DNA from 2 places in the Hydrogenophaga sp. RAC07 genome. Region 1 is predicted to be linked to the other one. Evidence: predicted binding sites of a transcription regulator. Region 1 holds the regulator's gene; the other holds the start of a gene.

Evidence for each region. The regulator sigma-54, encoded in region 1, starts transcription at its own class of promoters, with help from an activator protein. The targets are predictions, from matches to a motif close to TGGCANGNAANCTGCTTT.
Region 2: a site for sigma-54 is predicted at 2,134-2,151, ahead of BSY239_RS01130 (Npun_F0296 family exosortase-dependent surface protein). Genes of this name have one in related genera too.

What each region holds. Positions count from the first base shown of each region.
Region 1 is NZ_CP016449.1:3,963,585-3,968,013, forward strand. Features, by position in the region: gene BSY239_RS18445 (THUMP domain-containing class I SAM-dependent RNA methyltransferase) at 1-1,025, opposite strand, end outside; gene rpoN (RNA polymerase factor sigma-54) at 1,117-2,757, opposite strand; gene lptB (LPS export ABC transporter ATP-binding protein) at 2,763-3,557, opposite strand; gene lptA (lipopolysaccharide transport periplasmic protein LptA) at 3,563-4,177, opposite strand; gene BSY239_RS18465 (thiol:disulfide interchange protein DsbA/DsbL) at 4,384-4,429, opposite strand, start outside.
Region 2 is NZ_CP016449.1:250,931-255,359, reverse strand. Features, by position in the region: gene BSY239_RS01140 (AMP-binding protein) at 1-795, shown strand, start outside; gene BSY239_RS01135 (RidA family protein) at 954-1,346, shown strand; gene BSY239_RS01130 (Npun_F0296 family exosortase-dependent surface protein) at 1,425-2,117, opposite strand; gene BSY239_RS01125 (PQQ-dependent sugar dehydrogenase) at 2,456-3,733, shown strand; gene BSY239_RS01120 (c-type cytochrome) at 3,829-4,143, shown strand; gene BSY239_RS01115 (TonB-dependent receptor family protein) at 4,165-4,429, shown strand, end outside.

The DNA.
Region 1 (4,429 bases):
GCTCGTGCGCTGGCGCGGTCTTCCGAGCTCTGGCCCGCCACACCGGCGGCGGCGATGCGCTCGCCGTAGGGCGGGTTGAGCAGCATCACGCCGGGCTTGTCGCTCGGCGGCATGCGCTGCAGGGCGTCACCGCCGCGCAGCTCGATGGCGTGCGCCACGCCCGCGCGTTCGGCGTTGCGCTGCGCGAAGTCGACCATGCGGAAGGACACGTCGCTGCCGAAGACGATGGGCGGATGGCCTTCGGGCCAGTCGCGTTGCTGGCGCTCGGCCTCATCCAGGATGGGTTGCCACACGTGCGGCTGGAAGGGCAGCAGTTTCTCGAACGCGAAGCGGCGCAAGTAGCCAGGCGGGATGTTGAGCGCGATCTGCGCGGCCTCGATCACCACGGTGCCGCTGCCGCAGCAGGGGTCGTACAGCGGCACGATCTCGTCCAGCGGCTGGTCGGCGCAGGCGTCCCAGCCGGTGGCCGCGATCATGGCCGCGGCCAGGGTTTCCTTCAGCGGCGCGTCGCCCTTGTCCTCGCGCCAGCCGCGCTTGAACAGCGGTTCGCCCGAGGTGTCGATGTACAGGCTCACCGTCTCGGTCGTCAGGTGCACGTAGATGCGCACGTCGGGCCAGGTGGTGTTCACGCTGGGGCGCTCGCCGCGCTTTTCGCGGAAGCGGTCGCAGATCGCGTCCTTCACCTTGAGCGCGGCGAAGTTCAGAGACGTCAGCGGGCTGTGCTGCGCCGTGATCTCGACCTTGATGGTCTGCGCCGGTGTGAACCAGATCTCCCACGCCACCTCGCTGGCCGCGTGGTAAAGGTCTTGTTCGCTGCGGTAGCCGCCGTGCCAGAGCTGCACCAGCACGCGCTGCGTGAGGCGGCTGTGCAGGTTCAGCCGCATGGTGTCGCGCCATGACGCATTCAGTGCCACGCCGCCACGCGCCTTGTGCGGCGCGTCCACACCGGTGATGCGCTTGACCTCGGTGGCGAGCATGTCCTCCACGCCGGCGGCGCAGGGCAGGAAAACTTGAAGTTGATTCATAGAAGGGCGTTTCGCCGCCGGGCCGCCCCAAGGCGAAACAGCCCCCTCGGGGGGCAGCGACCCGCGAAGCGGCGGAGCGTGGGGGCCATGTTCAAAGCGATTTTCTAAGGTTCGCGGGGGCGATCCGCAAGGCTTCGCGGTACTTGGCCACCGTGCGGCGCGCGCACTCGATGCCCTGCTCGCGCAGCAGGTCGGAGAGCTGGTTGTCCGACAGAGGCTTGGCCGCTTCTTCGGCGGCGATGAACTGTTTGAGCAGCGCACGCACGGCCGTGCTCGACGCGTTGCCGCCCGTTTCGGTGCCCAGCGACGAGCCGAAGAAGTACTTCAGTTCGTAGGTGCCGAACGGCGTGGACATGTATTTGGCGGTGGTCACGCGGCTGATGGTGGACTCGTGCAGGCCGAGTTCGTCGGCGATCTCGCGCAGCACCAGCGGGCGCATGGCGAGTTCGCCGTGCATGAAGAAATTGCGCTGGCGCTCCACGATGGCGCTGGAGACGCGCAGGATGGTGTCGAAGCGCTGCTGGATGTTCTTGATGAACCAGCGCGCCTCCTGCAGGCGCTGCTGCATGGCGGCGTGGCCGGCCTCACCGCCGTTGTCGCGACCGCCACGGTTCTGGCGCATGGCGCTGGCGTAGGCATCGTGCACGCGCAGGCGCGGCATGACCTCGGGGTTGAGCAGGACCTTGAAGCCCCGACCGGCACGCGTCACCAAGACATCGGGCACGACCACGTTGCGCTCCACGTCGACGAAGCGGCGGCCCGGCTTGGGCTCCAGCCGCGCGATGAGGCCGAGCGCGCCGCGCACGGTTTCGTCGTCCAGGCCGCACAGGTTGCACAGTCGCTTCACATCACGCTTGGCCACCAGCTCCATGGACTGGCCACAAATGGCCAGGGCCGCGCGGGCTTCGGGCGTGTTGCGCATCTCCAGGATCTGCAGCCGCAGGCATTCGGCGAGGTTGCGCGCGCCCACGCCGGCGGGCTCCATGTGCTGCAGCAGTTGCAGGGCCATGGCCAGGCGCTGCTCCAGCGCCTCGCGTTCTTCCAGACCCTCGTTGGGGTCGTCGGTGGCCATCCGGCCCGACAGTGCCTGCCAGGCCGCGGCCAGTTCGGCCAGGCTGTCTTCGATGTAACCGTCGTCGCTGAGCGACTCGATCAGGAAATACAGCGCGGCGCGGTCCTCTTCCGACAGGCGCAGGCAGCGCGCCTGGTCGTGCAGAAAGTCCTGCAGGCTGATGTGGGCGCGGGCCAGGTCGGCCGCACTCGCCGTGTCGTCGTCGCCCGACGCATTGTTGTTGCGCGCGGGGGCATCGCCGCCCCACTCGCTGTCGTCGGGCGCCATCTCCACCGTGCCGTCGCCCTCCCAGCTTTCTTCCACCGGCGTGGCGCCGTCGAGCTTGCCTTCGATGGCATCACTTTCGCCGGTGTCGCTGCTCGTGCTGCTGCTGGATTCGGTGCCGGAGAGCATGGGGCCGGGCGCCTCGGGCATGTCGGGCGCGATCGCCGCTTCGGCGATCTGCTCGCCCGCGCTGACCGGCACATCGGTCTGCTCCAGCCCGAAAGTTTCGCGGTCGGCGGCGTCTTCGGAGCGCTCCAGGAACGGGTTCTCGTCGAGCATCTGCTCGACCTCCTGCGCCATCTCCAGCGTGGAGAGTTGCAGCAGGCGGATGGATTGCTGCAACTGGGGCGTGAGCGCCAGGTGCTGCGAAACCCTGAGTGACAGGCCTTGTTTCACAGGCCCTACATCCTGAAGTGTTCGCCGAGATAAACGCGGCGCACGTCGGCGTTTTCCACGATCTCGGCCGGCGTGCCGCTGGTGAGCACATGACCGTCGTTGATGATGTACGCACGGTCACAGATGCCCAGGGTCTCGCGCACGTTGTGGTCGGTGATGAGCACGCCGATGCCGCGCGACTTGAGGAAGCCGATGATGCGCTGGATCTCGATCACCGCGATCGGGTCGATGCCGGCGAAGGGTTCGTCGAGCAGGATGAAACGCGGGTTGGTGGCCAGCGCCCGGGCAATCTCGACCCGGCGGCGCTCACCGCCGGACAAGGCCGGCGCGGGCGACTCGCGCAGGTGGTCCACATGCAGGTCTTTGAGCAGTTCGTCGAGCCGGGCCTCGATGGCGGCCTTGCTCAGGGTTTTGCCGGCTTCGTCTTCCTGCAGTTCCAGCACGGCGCGCACGTTGTCGGCTACGTTGAGCTTTCGGAAGATCGACGCCTCCTGCGGCAGATACCCCAGGCCCAGGCGCGCGCGGCGGTGGATGGGCAGGTCCTGGATGGCCTGGCCGTCGAGCAGGATCTGCCCCGCGTCCGAGCGCAGCAGGCCGACCAACATATAGAAAGAGGTGGTCTTGCCCGCGCCGTTGGGGCCGAGCAGGCCGACGACTTCACCTTTGAAGACCGCGAGCGACACGTCCTTGACGACCTTGCGGCTGCCGTAGGCCTTCTGCAGGCCCTGGGCCTCCAGGCGGCTGATCTCGGGCACCGGCGCGGCGCGCTTGTCCGGGCCCAGGGCCTTGGCCGATGGCATCGCTGTCACTTCTGGCCCTCACCGAGCTGGTTGCTGGGGCGCAGGTTGGCCGGTGGCGCCGGCGTGGGGGCGGGCGCGCCCTCTTTGGGCACGGGCGTGAGCATGGCGCGCACGCGGCCCGTGGGGTTGCTGGCGGTGCGGTTGGCCACACCACCGTCCACCGTGAACACGTCGGTCGTGTTGTTGTAGACGATCACGTTGCCCGTGGTTTCGTCGTTGAGCTGGGTGCCCTTGAAGCGTTTGAGCACGGCCTCGCCCACAAAACGCACGGTGTCGGCCTGGCTGTCGTATTCGATGCGCTGGGCCGTTCCTTCGATGAACTCGTCCACCCCGTCGCGCTTCTGGCGGAAGAAGCCGGGGCTGCCGTTGACGATGCCGAACTGGTTGCCCTGCGCGTCCTGGCGCACCTCGACCTTGGCACCACGGATGACGATGGTGCCCTTGGTGATGATCACGTTGCCGGTGAAGATGCTGGTCTGGCGCGCATCGTCGTAACGCAGCGCGTCGGCTTCGGCGTTCAGCGGCAGGTTGCGGTCGGCCTTTTCGGCCTGCGCCGTTGCGGCAAACAACAGGCCCGCCACAAGGCAGCCGGTCAGAAGCAAGGGATGGCGAAGGCGCATGGAGGTGGTGACAGCAGGAGGATTTGAGGGCACGAAACTTGCATTCATTGTAACGACGTGATGCCGGCCGAACGGGTGGCGCGACGCCTTTACCGGTTCTTTTCTCACATCGATTCAAGAAGTTGCGGCGAGCCGCCTGCGCCCCGGTCCCAGCCTCAAAGAGAAAGCCCGCAGAGCGGGCTTTCTCTTGATGAATGAAGCGCTCCTCAGCCTTTGCGGGCCTCGGCGATCAGCGCATCGGCCACCACCAGC
Region 2 (4,429 bases), 960 kb from region 1:
GTGGGCGCCACCATCTGCTACACCGCGCCCACCTTCTACCGCCAGATGGCCGCGTTCGCCAAAGTGCACGGCATCGGAAAGCTGCGCATCAGCGTGAGCGCGGGTGAGGGCCTGCCCGACGCCACGCGCCAGCTCTGGAAAGAAGCCACCGGGCTGGAGATGCTGGACGGCATCGGAGCCACCGAGATGTTCCACATCTTCATTTCGTCGCCACCGGAGTCGGTGCGCCGCGGCGCCATCGGCCAGGTGGTACCGGGTTACCAGGCGCGCGTGGTGAACGACGCAGGTGAGCCACTGCCGATCGGCGAAGTGGGCAAGCTCGCCGTGATCGGCCCGACCGGTTGCCGCTACCTGGACGACGAGCGCCAGACGAGCTACGTCAAGGGCGGCTGGAACCACCCCGGCGACGCCTTCCGCATGGACGCCGACGGCTACTTTTTCTACCAGGCGCGCACCGACGACATGATCATCACCGCCGGCTACAACGTGGCCGGCCCCGAGGTGGAAGCTGCCTTGCTGGAGCACCCGGCGGTGGCCGAGTGCGGCGTGGTGGGCAAGCCCGACGAGGAGCGCGGCCAGATCGTGCTGGCCTTCGTGGTGCTCAAGCCTGGCCACCCAGTCGACGCAGCGCAGGTGAAAGCCTTGCAAGACCATGTGAAGCACAGCCTGGCCCCGTACAAATACCCGCGCGAGGTGGTTTTTGTGAGCCAACTCCCGCGCACCGAAACCGGCAAGCTGCAGCGCTTCGCGCTGCGCCAGCAAGCCAATCCGAATGACACCCCCCACGTCGCCTGACGGCGCCTCCCCCCTCTCTGGCGCCTGCGGCTTGGAGGGGGGCGACACCTGGGGCCGGCGGAGCCGGACCCTCGGTGTCCCTGGGCTGCGATGCAGCGCTCGCGGCCTGGCTGATGCACTACACCACCTTTGTTCTGTTCTTGACTAACCACTCCGATATGAAACACCTGCAACCGCCCGGCTGGGCCTCCCCCAAGGGCTACGCCAACGGCATCGCCGTGCGCGGCACCCACGTCTTCGTGGGCGGCCAGATCGGCTGGAACGCCAGCCAGACCTTCGAGAGCGACGACTTCATTGCGCAGACGCGCCAGGCGCTGCTCAACATCCGCGATGTGCTGACCTGTGCCGACGCCGGGCCGCAGCACATGGTGCGCATGACCTGGTACATCACCGATCGCGTCGAGTACAACGCCCGCCTGCGCGAACTCGGCGAGGCCTACCGCGAGGTGATGGGCAGGAACTTCCCGGCCATGACCTGTGTGGAAGTGAGTGCACTGGTGGAAGCGCGGGCCAAGGTGGAGATCGAGGTGACGGCGGTGGTGCCGGACTGACGCAAGCGGCGCCCACAAAAAAGCCCACCTCGAAGGTGGGCTTTTTGATGAGCGGGCGGACCCGCTCGGGCGCAACGCTCAGGCGGCGCGGCGGCGGCGGGCGAAGCCCAGACCGGCCAGGCCCAGACCCAGCAGGGCCAGCGAGCCTGGCTCGGGCACAGCTCGGTTGGCGCTCCAGGCGATGTTGTCGAATTCGAAGGCGTAGTTGGTGCTCTTGAAGACGACGCTGTCAAAGCCTTCGGCCAGATCGATGTTCACGTAGTAGGTGCCAGCCTGGCCCTGGTTGCCGGTGGCAGCCGGGGTGACATTGGTGCCGTTCAGTGAACCCACGGAGAGACCGTTGTTGAAGAACTCCATCGTGTTGAATGCATCCACCGAGCCCCACAGCAGACCGAAGTAAAACTGGTCAGCGCTGAAGTTGATGGTGATCTTGGCGTTGCTGTTGGCGTTGGTTGAACCGGTGGTGAGGTAGCGGGTGGTGTCCGCACCATCGGCTTGGTCGGTACCGCCGGCACCAAAACCCACGCCGTTGTCGCCCGACAGGAAGGGCGCTGCGTAGATGCCGTTGGCGCCTCCGGTCACGAAAGCTGCGTTCGGGGTCACAACGACGGAGCTCAGGTCCGTGCCCTGGGGCATGTCACCGTCCAGGTTCCACTTGTTCACACCGGTTGGTGCACCACCCACCGACGAGAACACGGTCGGGGCTGCGGAGGCAGCGCCCACGGTGGCGACCAGAGCGGCGGCGAGAGCAATCTTGGCGAAGGAGGTCATGTGATTAGGTTTAGTCAATGCACTTTTCGTGCGAGATAGACATTACCTTGCAAGACGCGGGCCAACTTGGTGCACCCATGATTCGTAACGGTTTGTCAGAAAAGCCCACTCATGGCCTGCTGCTGCTGTCAAATTTTTCGACAGTTTTTCATCGGGTTCACGCTTCACACCCTCTGCGAGCCCAGCACTTGACTAGCACGCCACCCAGGCGTTCGGAGCGGCGCAACACCACAAACCCCCACCAACGTTGTGGCTTGCAACCGTTTCTGATTTCCCTCCAGAATGTTTTTCCCGAAAAGTGGTTTTCGGGAATCTAAAAACCCTCAGAGGAGACAAGCATGAAAAGCAAGAAACTGTTGCTGGCCTTGATGGCCTGCGGCCTGGCCACCAGCGCGCTGGCCCAGGCCGGCAAGGACAACCTGTCCACACTCAAGCAGATGAAGGTCTCAGGCGTTGACCTGAACATTCCACCGGTCCCGCAGGAAGGCAGAAACGCCGATGCGATCCGCGCCAACCTCAAGGCCGTGAAGCTGCCCCCGGGCTTCAAGATCGAGCTCTACGCCGTCGTCCCCGACGCGCGCCACATGGCGGTGGCCCCCAGCACCAACATGCTCTTCGTGGGCACCCGCAAGACCCGCGTGTGGGCCGTGACCGACCGCAACGGCGACGGTGCGGCCGACGAGGTCAAACCTTTCGCACCGTCGCTCAACTTCAAGGTGCCCAACGGCGTGTGCTGGACCAAGGATGGTTTCCTGGTCGTGGTCGAACACAACCGCGTGCTCAACTTCCCCGCCGCCGAGTTTTTCTACGAGGGCCCGGACGTGGCGGTGATCGAGGTGGTGCCGCAGGGCGGCCTGATCCCGGTGGAAGAGGAGTCGTTCAACCACGGCGCGCGCACCTGCCGCGTGGCCGACGACGGCATGCTGTATGTGACCCTGGGCCAGCCGCACAACGTGCAGCCCGCGGGCAAGGTCGACCTGTACGACAAGCTGGGCATCGGCGGCATCGTGCGCATGAACGCGTTCGACGGCTCCAAGCGCGAGGTGTTCTCGCGCGGCATGCGCAACTCGGTCGGCATGGACATCAACCCCAAGGACAAGACGGTGTGGTGGACGGACAACCAGACCGATGGCCTGGGCGATGACGTGCCGCCGGGTGAGCTCAACCGTTCCACCAAGGTCGGGGAACACTTCGGCTACCCCTACTGGAACGGCAAGTACAAGGTGGCCGGTTCACCCGCCGCGCCCGACCTCAAGGACATGAAGGAGCCTGCCAACGCCGTGTTCCCGCAGGTGGAGTTCCCTGCCCACCAGGCGCAGTTGGGCATGACCTTCTACAACGGCAAGCAGTTCCCGGCCAAGTACCAGGGCGGCATCTTCGTGGCCTCGCACGGCTCGTGGAACCGCAGCCAGGCCACCGGCGCGCTGATCAACTTCATTCCGCTCAACGCCAACGGCACGGCCGGCAAGTCCGAGGTGTTTGCCGAGGGCTGGCTGGACGGCAACGGCGTCTACAAAGGCCGCCCGGTGGACGTGGCGCCCATGAAGGACGGCTCGCTGCTGATCTCCGACGACTACGTCGGCGCGATCTACCGCGTCACCTACTCGGCGAACTGATCGGGCCAACCAGCAGGACCTGGCCCGGTCCCTGGCGCCAGGCGACCCGCGCGGGTCGTCTGGCGCCCTTTCACGTTTGAACGGACTCCCTTCCCATGCGAATTTCCCTCCTGATCGCCGCCGTGCTGAGCGTGGGCGCCGCGCACGCCGCCGACCCCGTGGCCGGCCGCACCAAGGCCAACGCGGCCTGCGCGGTTTGCCACGGCCCGACCGGCATGTCCATGATGCCCAACGCGCCTCACCTCGCGGGCCAGCCCGCCATCTACCTGGTCGAACAGCTCAAAAACTACCGCAGTGGCAAACGCCCACACGAAGTGATGGGCGTGATCGCCAAACCCCTGACCGACGCCGAGATCGAAGACCTCGCCGCCTGGTATTCGTCACTGCAGATCAGCGTGCAAGCGCCCTGACACCCCGGACCCCGCCCCACCATGCACATCCGTACCCTGGCACTTTTTCCGTTGGCCGCGTTGCCCGCGCTGCTGCACGCCCAGACCAACCCCGCACCGCCCGAGTCCGACGGCGGATCGCTCGCACCGGTGGTCATCACCGGCAGCGGCTCGGCCGAGCAACGCTGGCGCGGCGCCGCCACGGTGGACGTGGTCGACGGCACCGAATTGCGCGCCGGCCAGCTTCAGATCAACCTCTCCGAAGGTCTTGCGCGCGTGCCGGGTCTGGTGATCCGCAACCGCGAAA